DNA from 2 places in the Microbulbifer bruguierae genome. Region 1 is predicted to be linked to the other one. Evidence: riboswitches for the same ligand, from Rfam matches in the RefSeq annotation. Region 1 holds a riboswitch; the other holds the start of a gene.
What was found. Region 1 has a riboswitch for thiamine pyrophosphate ahead of PVT68_RS06780 (TonB-dependent receptor). Riboswitches for the same ligand answer to the same signal wherever they lie in the genome.

Region 2: it holds a riboswitch for thiamine pyrophosphate, as region 1 does, so the genes downstream of both, thiC (phosphomethylpyrimidine synthase ThiC) here and PVT68_RS06780 (TonB-dependent receptor) in region 1, are expected to answer to the same signal.

The regions. Positions count from the first base shown of each region.
Region 1 covers NZ_CP118605.1:1,575,533-1,583,461, reverse strand. The annotation lists gene PVT68_RS06795 (choline kinase family protein) at 1-62, opposite strand, end outside; gene pnuC (nicotinamide riboside transporter PnuC) at 59-697, opposite strand; gene PVT68_RS06785 (YkoF family thiamine/hydroxymethylpyrimidine-binding protein) at 690-950, opposite strand; gene PVT68_RS06780 (TonB-dependent receptor) at 964-3,096, opposite strand; TPP riboswitch at 3,164-3,264, opposite strand; gene PVT68_RS06775 (LLM class flavin-dependent oxidoreductase) at 3,455-4,453, shown strand; gene PVT68_RS06770 (hypothetical protein) at 4,446-4,844, shown strand; gene PVT68_RS06765 (aldo/keto reductase) at 4,860-5,819, shown strand; gene PVT68_RS06760 (DUF6064 family protein) at 5,830-6,504, shown strand; gene PVT68_RS06755 (RpiB/LacA/LacB family sugar-phosphate isomerase) at 6,663-7,301, shown strand; gene PVT68_RS06750 (acyltransferase family protein) at 7,410-7,929, opposite strand, start outside.
Region 2 covers NZ_CP118605.1:1,239,226-1,247,154, reverse strand. The annotation lists gene PVT68_RS05295 (thymidine phosphorylase family protein) at 1-688, opposite strand, end outside; gene PVT68_RS05290 (hypothetical protein) at 808-1,095, opposite strand; gene PVT68_RS05285 (sulfite exporter TauE/SafE family protein) at 1,243-2,016, shown strand; gene safD (sulfoacetaldehyde dehydrogenase SafD) at 2,035-3,402, shown strand; TPP riboswitch at 3,621-3,719, shown strand; gene thiC (phosphomethylpyrimidine synthase ThiC) at 3,845-5,755, shown strand; gene thiO (glycine oxidase ThiO) at 5,938-7,020, shown strand; gene thiS (sulfur carrier protein ThiS) at 7,020-7,220, shown strand; gene PVT68_RS05260 (thiazole synthase) at 7,223-7,929, shown strand, end outside.

The sequences.
Region 1 (7,929 bases):
GGCTGGCTGTCGCTCCATCGCCGCCATTCGTCGGCGAGAAGTTTTTCCACTTCCGCACTCATGCGGCGACCGCTTGCCCGGGTTCAACCTGCTGTTGCCGGTACAGGGCGTACCACTGGAAAAAGCCGATCACCACCAGAATCACGTAGAGCACAAACAGCAGTGCCGTCAGGTACAGCTCGCGGTCGATGTACAGATAAATTGCGGCGCCATCGATCACTATCCAGTAAAGCCAGTTTTCCAGCACCTTGCGGGTGACCATATAGGTGGTCACCACCGCGCCCCAGGTGGTGAAGGAATCCAGATAGGGCAGCGCGGCACTGGTGTAGTTATCCAGCACATATCCGAATATCAGGGTAAGTACACCGACAGCGACAAAGGCGCAGAGGTGAGCGGCACCGGACCAGCGGTGGATGTGCAGTGTTTCGCCATCACCTTTTCGACTACGCCACTGCCACCAGCCGTACACCGCGATCAGCAGATAGAAAATCTGCAATGCCGACTCCATCACCAGGCTCACATCCCAGAACAGGAACAGGTAAATAGCGGTGCTGGCGAAGGCCGCGTACCAGCACAGGATATTTTCCCGCATCGCCAGCAGCAGGTAGGCCAGCGCCAGCACCACGGCGGCCACTTCCCACAGGGTCATGGCCGCATACGCGTTGGCGAGTGCTTCGCGAATTTCCGGACTAAGCATCGGCAGCGGGACTCAGATCGCCATCGATAAACTTGCACACGAATATCGCGCGCCCAAACTGCTCGTGGCTTTTGCGCATCTCCGCTTTCAGTGTGTCCATCACCAGGTCGTAGTCACCGAAAACCTGGGTGCTCATGGTGTTGGTGATGACCTGCAGTTGCGGGTGCGTGTTCAGGCGCTGGATAAATTCCTTGATCGCCGGAATGTACTCGTCTTTTAACGGGTACATGCTGATTTCGACGGAGAGCTTCATAGGGAACTCCTGATTAAAAGGTATAGCTGGCGGAGACTCCGGCAATTCTAGGCTCGCCCAGCTGGTAGTACGCCTCCGGCGCATAGCCGTTGGCGGGATTGTTACCGAACTGGTTGCTGAAATAGAACCCGCGGGTGTAGACCACCTCGTTGGTGAGGTTTCTGCCCCACAGGGAAACATCCCAGCGGTCACCGCGGTAGGTCAGGCGCGCGTTGACCAGCTCGTAGGCGGTGGACTTTTCGTTGTGGCTGTTGGAAAAGTAGAAGTCGTCCTTGCCTTCCAGTTCCATGCGCGCCGTCAGGTTGTCCGTCAGTGCGTATTCGGCACCGGTGAAGTACTGGAAATTGGGCGCGTGGGCCAGGTCGCGGCCGCTGAGGTCAACCGGTGACGTTTCGCCGGTGTTGTCATCGCGGCCATCGACATGGGTGCTGCTGACAAAGTCTTCGAATTCGGCATTCAGCCAGCCGAAGGTGGCGAACAGTTGCAGCGCGTCGCTGGCCTGGAAGTTAATTTCCGCTTCGATACCGGTGCTGTGACCGCCGGCGGCATTCGCCAGATAATCGTCGAAGGAAAAGTCCTCCGGATCGAAAATGGACTGCTTGGCCTGCACGTCGCTGCGGTCCTGATAAAACGCGGCGACCTGAGCCTGCAGGCGGCTGTCCAGCCAGTTACCTTTTAACCCGAGTTCGTAGTTCAGCATGCTTTCGGTATTGAACAGGAAGGTGTCACTGCCAATGTCTGGGTTACTTTCCGAGGCGGAAATAATATGACCGTTAACGCCGCCCGCCTTGTAGCCGCGCGAAAGAGTGCCGTACAGCATGATGTTGTCGCTTGCGCTGAACTGCAGGGTGATGTTGCCGCCCCATAGGTCTTCGCTGGTATCGCTGGTAACGGCGAGCGAGTCGCTGTAATCCGCGTGGCGTTGCTCCAGACGCAGGCCGGTAATCAGTTCAAAACGCGTGCCAAGGGCGGTATTCAGCTGCCCATAAATGGCCGCATTGTCAGTATCGAACTGGCTGGCAAAGCTGGCATTGCGCTCCAGTGTTTCTTCCTCGGTGCGCAGATAAACCCCGGCCACCCAGCCGGTGCTGCCGCCGAACAGCCGGCTCTCTTCGGTGGAGACCAGTCGCAGGTCCACACTCAGGTTGTCACGGTCGCGCAGGTAATTATCGGTAGAGCTGTATTCCCAGGGGTGGAAGCCCACGTAGGTCCAGTCTTCGTCGTAACCGTATTCGGTGTCGGAGCTGGCGGCGCTCACTACGGATTTGAGGGTAAACAGGTTGTTGCCAGTCCAGAGTCCGCTCACCGCGCCCGCGATGGTTTCCTGGCGGTCCCAGCCCGGCTGGTCGGACAGGGTGTTGCGGGAGTTGTCCAGGGTGAAGGCGTCGTAACCGTTGTCCGCGTCCAGATAGTACAGGGTGAAGTCCAGCTGCAGGTCGTCGCTCGCCTGATAGCGGAGTTTGCCGCGGGCCACGGTCTCGTCGATATTGTTGGTGTCCTTACGGCCGAGATAGCGGTTGTGCACATAGCCGTCGGACTGCTGCTTCTGCACCGCGAAGCGGTAGCCCAGTTGCTCGGACAGCGGGCCGCTGGTAACGGCGGACAGGGTGTGGGAGCCGTACTGGGCGGCCTCCGCGGCTACTCGCGCATAGTTCTCCGTGGTGGGCGCATTACTGGTCATGCTGATCAGCCCCGCCAGCGCATTGGCGCCGTACACCGTGCCCTGGGGGCCGCGCAGGATCTCCACCTGTGCCATATCCAGGGTGCTGGCGGCAAGACCGAGGCCGGTGAAGTCGATGCCATCGACAATCAGCCCCACGGAGGGATTCACCGGGTCGATAAACTGGCTGCGCTCGCCGATACCGCGGATCTGCACAAAGCGGCCGCGGGAGGCGCCGCTGGAGAAGTTCACATTCGGCGCCAGATTCAGCAGCTGCTCGAGATTGGTCGCACCGCGGGCTTCGATGGCCACGCTGTCCAGCACGCTTACACTGGTGGGGGTGTCGAGTTGCGCTTGCTCGCGCAGCTGGCTGGTGACCACCACTTCTTCCAGTGCAGCGGGCTCCGCCATGGCGATGGACGCGCCGGCCGTGGCGATGAGGCCGATACAGCGGGCGAGGGTGTTTATTCTGGGGTGTGACTTCATGGCTCTCTCTCTTCATCCGATAGGAAAGAGACCCGGTGTGCGACGTGAAAAGGGGGGAGTGTGAGAACCCACACTGGGTACCTATTCCTACGCCGGTATTAACCGGATCAGGTTCAAGGGTTCGCTGTGCAACAGCATCTCAGGCGTACGCCACCCCTTAGGTTTGCGGGCGCGATGGTAGCAGAAGCTCACAGTGGCGAGAACCTCTGGGACCTGCGCAGTTCCCGCGAATGGGCTATCGCGCTACCTTTGTCATCGCGAGCCTGTTTTGGGCTGTTATTTTTACTTTGTTTGAGCGCCGGCCAGGAAGTTTGTGATCCGGCTTGCGAGCTCGGCAACCGTTTCCCTGAGGATGTTTATGCGAAACTTTTCCCTGCTCGACCTTTCACTGATTACGGATCGGGGCGACGCGCGCCAGGCGTTGATGGACTCCCTGGATCTGGCCCGGCATGCCGAGACCTGGGGATACCACCGTTTCTGGATGGCGGAACATCACAACATGATCGGCGTGGCCAGTGCCGCCACGTCCGTGGCACTGGGGTATATCGCCGCCGGTACGGAAAAAATCCGGGTTGCGGCCGGTGGGGTGATGCTTCCGAACCACGCGCCGCTGGTGATTGCCGAGCAGTTCGGCACACTGGCGGCGCTATATCCGGACCGGGTCGACCTCGGGCTGGGACGCGCTCCGGGTACCGACGGCGCCACCATGACCGCCCTGCGGCGGGATCCGCTGCACGCGGCGGACCATTTTGCGGATGATGTGCAGGAGCTACTGCATTACTTCGCCCCGGAAAAACCCGGGCAGCGGGTGCGCGCGGTGCCGGGGGTGGGTTCAAAGGTGCCGGTGTGGCTGCTCGGTTCCAGTCTCTACAGTGCCCAGCTGGCGGCGGCGCTGGGGTTGCCGTTTGCCTTCGCTTCCCATTTTGCACCGGCGATGTTGGATCAGGCCCTGTATCTTTATCGTCAGAAATTCCAGCCCTCGGCATTTCTCGAGGCACCCTATGCGGCGGCAGCCATCAACGTATTCGCGGCGGATTCAGACGAACAAGCGCGGCGATTGATGACTTCCATTGAACAGCAGTTTGTGGCGCTGCGTCGCGGTACGCCGGGAAAGCTGCAACCGCCGCTGGATGATCCGGAGTCTGTGGCATCGCCATCGGAGCGTTTGCAAGTGGCGCAGGCACTGGCGGAAACCGCCGTGGGCACGCCGGCATCGGTGGCGGCGTGGATCGACCGCTTTCTGGCTCGTACCAGAGTGGAGGAATTGATCGTGACCGGGCCAATCTACGATCACGCCGCGCGACTGCACTCCTTCGAGCTGGCGGCAGCGGTGCTGCGGGAGCGTTTGGGTGGTTGAGCGCAGTCACTGGCTGCAGTTTCTCGCTCACTGCCTGTTCTTCCTGGCGGCCTGGACGCTGTTTATCAAGTACCTGTTTCCGATCGGCTTCGCCCTGGCTACCGGCGAACCGTGGAACAGCCATGTTTACTGGGATCTGTGGCCGCTGGCCCATGTGTGGTTGGGCTGGGCACTGCTGGCGCAGCCGGGGTATACCCGCAGGCTGGCGATTGTCATGTCGGTGATCGAGATCGCCATTATCGTCAGTAAATTTGTCGTGTTCCTCGGGGACCCGGAATGGACCCTGTGGCGGGGCAACTGGTTCGTCAACAAGGTGTTCGTGCTGGTGTGTTTTATCTTGATACTGGTGACCGCGCTGGTGAAACCGGGCCTGTTCAGGTCCACGGACTGAAACAGGGATTCACTCATGCAAGATCAACCTACCCGCAGGAAGTTTCTCAAACTGCTTAAGGCCGGAGTCATCACCGCCTGGGGGTTACCGTTGCTTTCGGCCCTGCCGGTGTCGGCGCAACAGGGGAGCTTGCAAAAGGGCGACTTGCTCACCAAGCCGATTCCCGCCAGCGACGAGCCGCTGCCGGTGATCGGCATGGGCACCTGGCGCACCTTCAATGTGGGGAATGACCCGCAGCTGCTGGAGGCGCGCACCCAGGTGGTGAGAGCATTTTTTGCCCACGGTGGAGGCCTGATCGATTCATCGCCCATGTACGGATCGGCGCCGGATACGCTCGGCTATGCGCTGAAGCAGCTGGGCACACCGAAATCCCTGTTTTCCGCGGAAAAAGTCTGGAGTCCTGCCGGTGGCACGGCCCGCGAGCAGATCGCCGGTCTCGCGGAGCGCTGGGGACTGTCGAAGTTTGACCTGGTGCAGGTACACAACCTGGAGGACTGGCGCGAACATCTGCCGGTACTGCGGGAGTTGAAGGCCGCCGGTAGCATTCGCTATCTGGGAATTACCACCTCCCACGGCCGGCGCCATGACGCGTTCGAGCAAATCCTGGCCAGCGAGACGCTGGATTTTGCCCAGCTCACCTACAACATCACCCACCGGGAGGTGGAGGCGCGACTGTTGCCACTGGCGCGGGAAAAAGGCGTTGCGGTGATCGCCAACCGCCCCTACGACGGCGGCAACCTGATCAAAGGGCTCAAGCGCAGAGAGGCGGTGCCGGAGTGGGCGCAAAAGGAACTCGCCTGCCGGACCTGGGCAGACTATCTGCTGAAATTTATCGTCAGCCATCCGGCGCTGAACTGTGCCATCCCGGCCACTTCGCAAGTGGCGCATATGAACGAAAATATGCAGGCCGGCACCGGTCCGCTACCGGACGCTGCGGGGCGACAGCGCATGGCTGCGTATATCCAGTCTTTGTGAGGGACGTACTGTGAGCGATTGGGCCAGCTACCAGATTCAGGACTTCATTCCTTTTACCGCCGATGTGTATTTTCGACTGCTCGCGCAGCTGGGGGAAAGTTTCTGGCCGCTGCAACTGTTGACCCTCAGTACCGGCGTTACTGCACTGGTGATGGCACTGACGGGCCACTACCGGGTTGCCCTGGCTCTGCTTGCACCGCTCTGGGTACTGGTGGGTTTGGCTTTTTTCGGTGAACGCTACACCAGGCTCAACTGGGCGGGGGGGTATTTCTGTTGGGCCTGGCTGCTACAGGGCGCGCTGTTGGCGTTGCTGGCGGCCAGCGGCCGTGGGCTGGCGCGGCCCCGCTCCCTGCTGGACCCCGCTACCCAGTCCGGGCTGCTGATTAGCTTGTGCGGATTGGTCGGTTTTCCCCTGTTGGCACCAGTGATTGGTCACAGCTGGCGTCAGGCGGAGGTCTTCGGTCTGCATCCTGATCCCACTGCGGCGGTTACTGTCGGTGTTCTGCTGCTGGCGGTGCGGGGCCCTTTGCTCTGGGTAGTGGCCGTGATACCGGTGCTGTGGCTGGTGGTTTCCGGTGTTACGCTCAAGGTGCTTGATTCCCCCTGGTTCCCGCTGTTATTTGTACTGGCGGTGGCCGCATTTGCGGGCCTGATCTCAGGCTTTCGCGCTTCTTCCAGCCGCTGACCCATCAAACCTGCCTGACCGGTTTTTATTAATCGGCCAAACACATATAATCCGCGGACTGAAAATCCACCGCATCGGTCGTGATTTGTTCGGATAGTGAACGGGCCGGTGCCGACACATATTCCAGCGCTGCCCGCGAGGGCCAAGGGGAGAGAGCCATGAAAATTGCATTGATGAATGAATTCAGCCAGGCGTCCAAAAATGCCGTCGTGCTGAAGGAGCTGCAGGACGTTGCCGGCGAACTCGGGCATACCGTTTACAACACCGGTATGAGCGATGACAACGATCACCGCCTCACCTATATCCACCTGGGTATCATGGGCAGCCTGCTGCTGAACGCCAAGGCCGTAGACTTCGTGGTTAGTGGCTGTGGCACCGGTCAGGGCGCATTGATGTCCCTGAATGCCTACCCGGGCGTCGCCTGTGGTTACTGCATTGATCCGGCAGACGCCTATCTGTTTGCCCAGATCAACAACGGCAACGCACTGTCCATTCCTTTCGCCAAGGGCTTCGGCTGGGGCGCGGAGCTGAACATCCGTTATATGTTCGAGAAAGCGTTCACTGGTGTGAAAGGTCAGGGTTATCCGCCAGAGCGCAAGGAGTCCCAGGTGGCCAACGCCGGCATCCTGAACCACATCAAGGAAGCCACTGCGAAGAATTATCTGGACGGCCTCAAGGCGATCGATCCGGAACTGGTGAAAACCGCTGTGGGTGGTGAGCGCTTCCAGGCCTGTTTCTTTGAAAACAGCCAGGATCAGGCTCTGACCGACTTCGTGCGCGCCGCACTGGATTCCTGAGCTGCTATTTACGCCGCCTGGCAGGAATGAAAGCCACTTCGGACCCAGGTCCTGAGTGGCTTTTTTTTGTCCAGGGTTTGCCCCGGGATTGAGGCTGAGCGTTACCGATCAGCCCCGGGGTGGTGGGCCGGTGGGTTTGTCAGTCTCAGACAGGATAAGGCGATTGTTCAGCTGTTTTATGGGGGGAGCCTGGTCCGCCAGAACGGGCAGCAACTGGCGTGCGGCGAACGCCGTCAGGTGGTCGTCGTCGCGGTACAGCAGCTGGCTGTTGATGGCGATGCGGCAGTTATCGTCGCACATCAGCCGCCGCGGATTGACGGTGTGGGCGCCGTGGCGCTCGGCGATCAACTCGATGATTTCATCCGCCTGTCGTTGTCGGGCCTCGACCCGGCTTGCCGCCGGTCCCTCGCTGACGGCAGTTTCGGTAAACGCTGCTTTGGCAAGGTCCGCGGGGACCGAGTGGCCGATTTCTGGCACCCCTTTTATCAATACAACCTCTCGCCCGGTTGCGCGGATGGCGGCAACGGTCTGGTCCAGTCGGTGCGCCACAAGTGCGGCCCGGTGAGTGTCCGTCGCCTGGGCGGCCCATGCCGGTATCGGAGCGGTAAAGCTTTTTACCGATGCCAGC
Region 2 (7,929 bases), 340 kb from region 1:
CCGCCGGTGAGGTAATGGCGCGGGAAGAGGTTTTCGGGATGATCAGCCCTGCGGCACTGACTATGGATACGACGATGGGCGTGGTACGGTTTCCCGGCAGGCCGCCAATACAATGCTTGTCGAAGACCTTTTCGTGCTCTGGCCAGTGCAGCTGGTTGCCGATTTTTGCCATCGCGCTGGTCAGTGCTGTGGTCTCTTCCGAAGACAGGCGGCCGCCGGCACAGGCGGAAATAAATCCCGCAATTTCGATATCGGAATAGAGGCGCCGGCTGATATCGCGAATAATGCTGCCAATCTCATCGGCACTGAGTGCGTGGCCGTAAATCTTTTTGCGCAGTGCGCTGAGTGATCCAACCTGGGGGACATGGTGTACTGTTACCGGCTGTCCGTGGTGTAGCGCGAGAAATTCCCAGGCGCTATCGGAAAAGCCGATGCTGCCGGGAGGCAGGATTTCTTCCGAGACGGTATTGAGGGTTGCGATCAGGGTCCCGGATTCTGCTTTGATCTGTAGCCTAGTATTGGCGGTATATCCTTCGGCGCGACAGATCGAGCAGTCGGTGCGCATGTAAACCAGCGGCTCCTGATGGGTATCAATTCCCAATTTGTAAGCGTAAAGCGTCGTTGCCCGGGACATGCCGTCTCCCTGGAAATTCATGTCGGGGTCGTTGATACGGGAAGGCGGACACATCCATTTATTCTGGCGCTATCCATCCCGTTGGAACATTTTGCCCGCTCTTTAATTCAAGTCCGATTATGCGACACCGGCAAGTTGATGTCTCGTTTGCCGCCCATAGTGGCTTTCTTACATCACTTCGCAGCCGTTCGCTCAGGCGCAATCAACCCATTTGCTGTGATCGCCTTGTGAATCCTGGTGCAGGTCCTGGCGAAATTGTTCACATCCCCTAGCGTGGGCTTCTCGTTGGCATCCAGCCGTTTTTCCCAGTCTTCTATTTCCATATCCAGATACTCCAGTAACTTCTTCGCGCACCCCTGACAGGGGCCTGCGCAAAGTTCCGCTGCCGGCATGGAAAAGGGCAGGGTAGCGCGGACTTCCGCGATAATGTTGCGCATGGCGGTGGTGGTGTCGGGTTTCACGATCTCAGTTTAGGGTCGTCAGAACCCCTGTTGTGTCCTCAAATGACCAGCTTCGGGCCCGTGACTACTGGGTTTGGTTGAGGCTTGTGGGTAGACTGGCGATCGCTCAAAAACCGTTCGATGGAACGCAAAGATTAGGGGAATCTCTTGGCCGAGTTGGAGGCGCTTTTTAGTCTGATTCCGAGCCAGACACCCGGTCTTACGCTCGGACTGCTGTTGCTGGTCTGCGTGGTCAGCGCGTTTATCTCTGCCGTCACCGGTGGCGCGGGGGGCATTCTGATGTTTGCCGCGCTCAATGTCGTCATTCCCCTGCGCGCCCTGGTACCCATTCACGGCGCAGTTCAGCTGCTCAACAATCTCGCCCGTGTCGTCTACGTGCGCGAACATATCCGCTGGGACCAGTGCATCCCGTTTTTTGTCGGTTGCACCCTCGGCTCCGCTGTCATGACCCTGGGGCTCGCCAACCTCGACTGGCAACAGCTGCCGCTGGTGCTGCTGGCGGTATTGATTTTTTACACGGTGTTCAAACCGAAAAAACTCCCGGAAATCCGCCTCCAGCCGCGGAATTTTTTCTGGGTGGGTATCGCCACCGGTACTCTCGGTATCGTCGCCGGCGCCGTGGATCCGTTGCTGGCCGCGTTTTTTGTGCGCAAGGACATGACGCCGAAAGAGATCGTGGCGAATAAATCCGTAATGCAGGCCTGGTGTCACGCGCTCAAGGTACCCGCATTCATCTACCTTGGCTTTGCCTTCTCCGAACACCTCGGATTGATCCTGCTGCTGACCGTGGCAGCAGTAATCGGCACGCGCATCGGTATTGCGCTGTTGAACCGGATCGACAGCGAGCTGTTTTTTAATCTTATGCGCGCCGCACTACTGATTGCCGGTGCCCGCATTGTTTACCAGTTATTTGCAATATAAAAACCTACAGGTATTTCCATGGCTGATTACCAGATTATCAATCCCTACAGTGGCGAATTGATCGAAGCCTACGACTTTCACACCAAAGAACAGGTGGCAGAAGCCATTCAAATACTGGTGGAAGGGCGCAGCAAGCAGCTGGCAACCCCAGCCTTCGAACGCTCGAATATCCTGCTGAAGCTCGCGCAGCTGCTGCTGGAGCGAAAAGAAGATCTGGCCCGTGCCATCACCGAAGAGACCGGCAAAACCATCAGCGACAGTCGTGTAGAAATCGACCGCGCGTATAACACCGCTCTTTCCAGTGCCATGGAAGCGCGCAATATCAACGGCGAAGCCCTGGACTCTGATGCCTTCCCGCCCATGCGCGAGAAAATCGGCGTGGTCCTGTGGAAACCGCTGGGTACCGTGCTCTGTATTACACCGTTCAACTTTCCCATTAACATTGCCGTACACAAAATCGGCCCTGCATTTGCCGCTGGAAACACCATCCTGTTCAAACCTGGCCCGCAGAACAAACGCTCCGCCGAACTGCTGGTAGAACTGTGCTACGCCGCAGGTATGGACAAATCCGTGCTGCAAATGCTGATCCCGGACATTGAAGCCACCAGCTTTGCTGTATCGCATCGCGAAATTCACGCGGTCAATTTCACCGGTGGCACCGCCACTGCTAATGCCATCGCCGCCAATGCCGGCTACAAGAAAATGCTGTTCGAACTGGGTGGCAATGATCCACTGATCGTCATGCCGGATGCCGACCTGGATGCCGCTGTTGCCGCCACCATCAACCAGCGCTTCGCCACCGCGGGCCAACGCTGTACTGCCGCCAAGCGCCTGTTCGTGCACAGCCAAGTGTTTGATGCCTTCGCCGAAAAGCTGGTGAGCGCCACCGCGAAACTCAAGGTTGGCGACCCCGCTGAGGACGACACTTTTGTCGGCCCGCTGATTCACGCGGCTGCTGCCAACGAAGTAGAAGGGCGCATTGCGTCTGCAGTAGATGCCGGTGCCAAGGTGCTGTTTGGACACAGGCGCGAAGGCAATATCCTCTGGCCTACGATTCTCGAAAACGTTGCCGATGAAGCGGAGCTGGTGGCAGAGGAAACCTTTGGTCCCGTCGTACCACTGCGAAAATTTGATGATGAATCGGAGCTGGTTTCACTGATCAACAACTCGCCGTTTGGTCTGCAGGCAGGTGTATTTACCCAGAACCTGGCGCTGGCCAAACGCCTCTACAACCAGCTGGATGTAGGTCTGTTGGCGGTCAACGACGGTCCCGGCTTCCGTGCTGAGCACTTCCCATTTGGCGGCGTAAAAGAAAGCGGTGTGGGCCGGGAAGGCGTGCGCTATGCGATTCGTGAAATGAGTTACCAGAAAACACTGGTGATTTAACCATCCCAATTCGAAGCTCGAACTGAAAGGCGAAGGGCGGGGACTGGGTGGAAGGTTTCAGGAGCGTCGGCGACATGGACGTCGCCGCCGCAGCGCCCAAGGATGGGTCTACAGCGGCCCTGAAACCTTCCACCCAGTGCCCGACCGCCACGGCCCAAGTTAAGAACCATGAAAAAACATGGTCTTGGCCATCCACTCAAATTTCCCCTATACTCCGCCCCAACTTGTCGGAGTGCCTTTGGGCTGAGATCGCTGTCGCGAGATCCGTTGAACCTGATCGGGGTAACCCCCGCGTAGGGAACAAGATCTGAATTCGCTATTGTTCGTGTGCATGTGAAATCATCGCGCCCGAAATCCGCTCTCTCCCCCGCCAGTACCCCGGCAATCCATTCACGGAATCATTAATGGAAGCAAGCGTCAGGAAATGACGTAAGGGGTAAGCATGTCTCAAGTCGCCGAAGCACAGAATAAAACCAGCAAAAACACTCGCGCCGCCCAACAGGAACGCGCCAAAAATTTCCTCGATAACCTCACCGCCCAGCAATTCCCCAATTCCCGCAAAGTCTATCTGGAAGGGGAGACAGAAGGTGTCAAAGTCGGCGTGCGCGAAATCTGCCTCGGCCAAAGCCTCGTCGGCGGTGACGAACAAAACCCCGTATTTGAACCCAACGAACCCCTACAGGTGTACGACACCGCCGGGCTATACTCCGACCCGGACTACAAACCCAACGTCCGCGAAGGCCTGCCCAAACTGCGCCAGCATTGGATTGAAAGCCGCGGCGACACCGAAATTCTCGACACCCGCCAAGCTGCCTATAGTCAGAAGCGCATGGCGGACCAGGGTCTCGATCATATCCGTTTCGACAATCTGCCCGCGCCGCGTAAAGCCAAAGCGGGTAAAAATGTTACCCAGATGCACTACGCCCGCCAGGGCATCATCACCCCGGAAATGGAATTTATCGCCATCCGCGAAAATATGGGGCGCGCCGCGCTCGCCGAACAGCTGAGCGAAGCCGATTATCAGAAAGCCCGCGAAGGTATTTATATTCCGCCGCAGGTCACCCCGGAATTCGTCCGCCGTGAAGTCGCCGAAGGTCGCGCGATTATTCCTGCGAACATCAATCACACTGAACTCGAGCCGATGATTATCGGCCGCAATTTCCTGTGTAAAGTAAATTCCAATATCGGTAATTCCGCGATTACTTCCTCCATCGAGGAAGAGGTGGAAAAACTCGTCTGGTCCATCAAATGGGGCGGTGACACCGTCATGGATCTTTCCACCGGCCAGAATATTCACGAAACCCGTGAATGGATCCTGCGCAACAGCCCTGTCCCCATCGGCACCGTGCCGATTTATCAGGCGCTGGAAAAAGTAAACGGCATCGCCGAAGACCTCAATTGGGAAGTATTCCGCGATACCCTGATTGAACAGGCTGAACAGGGCGTTGACTACTTCACCATCCACGCCGGCGTGCTGCTGCGCTACGTGCCGCTCACTGCCAAACGCGTCACCGGCATCGTTTCCCGCGGTGGCTCGATTATGGCCAAGTGGTGCCTCGCTCACCACAAGGAAAATTTCCTCTACACCCATTTCGAGGATATCTGCGAAATTCTCAAAGCCTACGACGTCAGCTTCTCCCTCGGCGACGGCCTGCGCCCCGGCTGTATTGCCGACGCCAACGACGAAGCCCAGTTCGGTGAACTGCGCACCCTCGGTGAACTCACCGAAATTGCCTGGAAACACGATGTCCAGACCATGATCGAAGGCCCCGGCCATGTACCCATGCACAAGATCAAGGAAAACATGGACGAACAGCTGGAACACTGTCACGGCGCGCCTTTCTATACCCTCGGCCCATTGACCACCGATATTGCACCAGGCTATGACCACATCACCTCCGGCATCGGCGCCGCCATGATTGGCAGTATGGGCTGTGCCATGTTGTGCTATGTAACGCCCAAAGAGCATCTGGGATTGCCGAACAAAGAGGACGTAAAAGAGGGCCTGATGGCCTACAAGATTGCCGCTCACGCCGCCGACCTCGCCAAAGGTCATCCCCGCGCCTACAAACGTGACAATGCTCTGTCCAAAGCCCGTTTCGAATTCCGCTGGGAAGACCAGTTCAATCTCGGTCTCGACCCCGAACGCGCGCGCATGTACCACGACGAAACCTTGCCGAAGGAATCCGGCAAGGTCGCCCACTTCTGTTCCATGTGCGGTCCGAAGTTCTGTTCCATGAAAATTACGCAGGATGTCAGGGAATACGCAAAGCAGCAGGAGGCGGAAAGAGGCATGGAAGAAATGTCGATCAAGTTCAAAGATCTCGGCGCCGAGATTTATCATAAAGGCTGAAGAAATCATCAAGTAATTGATTGGTCGACGTGAAGGTGACGATGCCGGTACACGTTTGCGAGACCTTCTAAAACAGGGATGTTTTAGAAGAGCCCCCAGGGATGGGTTCACGGCGTGTCTCGAAAACGTGTACCGGCAGCGGCACCGCCCGGATCTTTCCAAGTACGTAGCAGGACTGGGTCGTGAACACTGAATCCCAACAAAATATCGCGATTGCAGGGGCTGGCCTGATGGGGCGGCTTCTTGCATGGCGCTTGTCAGAAAAAGGCCACCAGATCACCCTGTTCGAGTCGGACAGTCTGGATAAACCTGTGGGTGCCTGCCACACCGCCGCCGGCATGATCTCGCCACTCTCCGAATTATTTCACTGCCCACTCCCTATCTACCAGCTGGGCATGCAAAGCTTGCAATACTGGCCCCAATGGGCAAAACAGCTGGAGTTACAAACCGGAATGCCGGTTGGCTACCGCCGCTCCGGCAGTATTCTCATTGCCCATCCTCAAGACCGCAATGAACTGCTGCAATTCCAGCAGGAACTCAATGCAAAGCTCGGTATCGAAAACAGCCATCAACTCCAATGGCTCGATAACAACGCACTGCGCGAACTGGAGCCGGAACTCGACCGCTTCGACCAGGGCCTGTTCCTGGCCACCGAAGCAGACATCGACAACCGAAAGCTATTGCCGGCACTGCTGAAGGCACTGGAGTTAAACAAGGTACAACTGAGGGAGCACTCCCCGGCAGAGTGTTTTCCGGGGAAAGTGCACACTGAAAACAGCACACAAGACTTTGATCTGGTTATCGACACCCGCGGCCTCGGTGCAAAAAAGGAAGTCGACGGCTTGCGCGGCGTACGCGGCGAAGTCATGGTGGTAGAAACACCCGAGGTGCAACTCAACCGGCCCGTGCGATTATTGCACCCGCGCTACCAGCTCTACGCGGTACCCCGAGCCAACAACCAGATCGTGATCGGCGCCACCGAAATCGAGAGCGAAGATATGAGCCCCATATCCCTGCGCTCCACCATGGAACTTTCCAGTGCGCTCTACTCAATCCACCCTGCGTTCGCCGAAGCTCGGGTAATCGAAACCCGCGTTAACTGCCGTCCAGCCACCATGGACAATTTACCGGTTGTAGATGGCGAACCAGGATTATTACGTATCAACGGGCTCTTTCGTCACGGCTATCTGCTGGCTCCGGCACTCGCGCTGCAAGCCGAGTCCGAAATTTCCAGAGTAAACCAACCCACAGAACAGGTGACCTGATGCAACTACTGGTCAACGGTGAACACGTCCATTTTGAAGAGGGCAAAACACTCGCCGGTCTATTGCGACAACTGGGCTACAGCGGTGAAACCTTCGCCGTGGCACTGAACGGCGACTTCGTCCCCCGCACCACTTACGAGAAAACTTCACTGACCGCTGGCGACAATCTGGATATTGTTGCTCCGGTAGTGGGAGGCTAAGGATGCACGACAAACTGAAACTCTACGGCAAGGCATTCGACAGCCGTTTGCTGGTAGGCACCGCACTCTATCCGTCACCAGCGATCATGCGCGAATCCATCGCCGCGTCCGGCTCGGAAATCATAACTCTGTCTCTGCGTCGCCAGAGCCCTGGGCAGCAACAGGGAAAAATGATCTGGGACTATATCCGTAAGTCCGGCTGTCAGCTGTTGCCCAATACCGCTGGCTGCAAAACCCCCAAAGAAGTCATCGCCCTGGCAGAAATGAGCCGGGAAATTTTCGGCACAGACTGGCTCAAGCTGGAAGTGATCGGCGATGACTACAACCTGCAACCGGACCCTTTCGGACTGATCGAAGCGGCGCGAGAGCTGGTGAAACGTGGATTCAAGGTGTTGCCGTATTGCACCGATGATCTCGTGGTGTGCCGCAAGTTACTTGATGTCGGCTGCGAAGTCCTGATGCCCTGGGGGTCCCCTATTGGCACCGGTCGTGGCCTGATGAACAAATACAATCTGCAGACCCTGCGCGAACGCCTGCCGGATACCCCGCTGATTATCGACGCCGGAATCGGAGCGCCTTCCCAGGCCTGTGAAGCGATGGAAATGGGGTTCGATGCGGTGCTGCTCAATACGGCCATTGCCAGGGCCCAGAACCCGGTACTGATGGCCGAATCATTCAGGCAGGCGGTGGCGTCCGGTCGCGCTGCGCG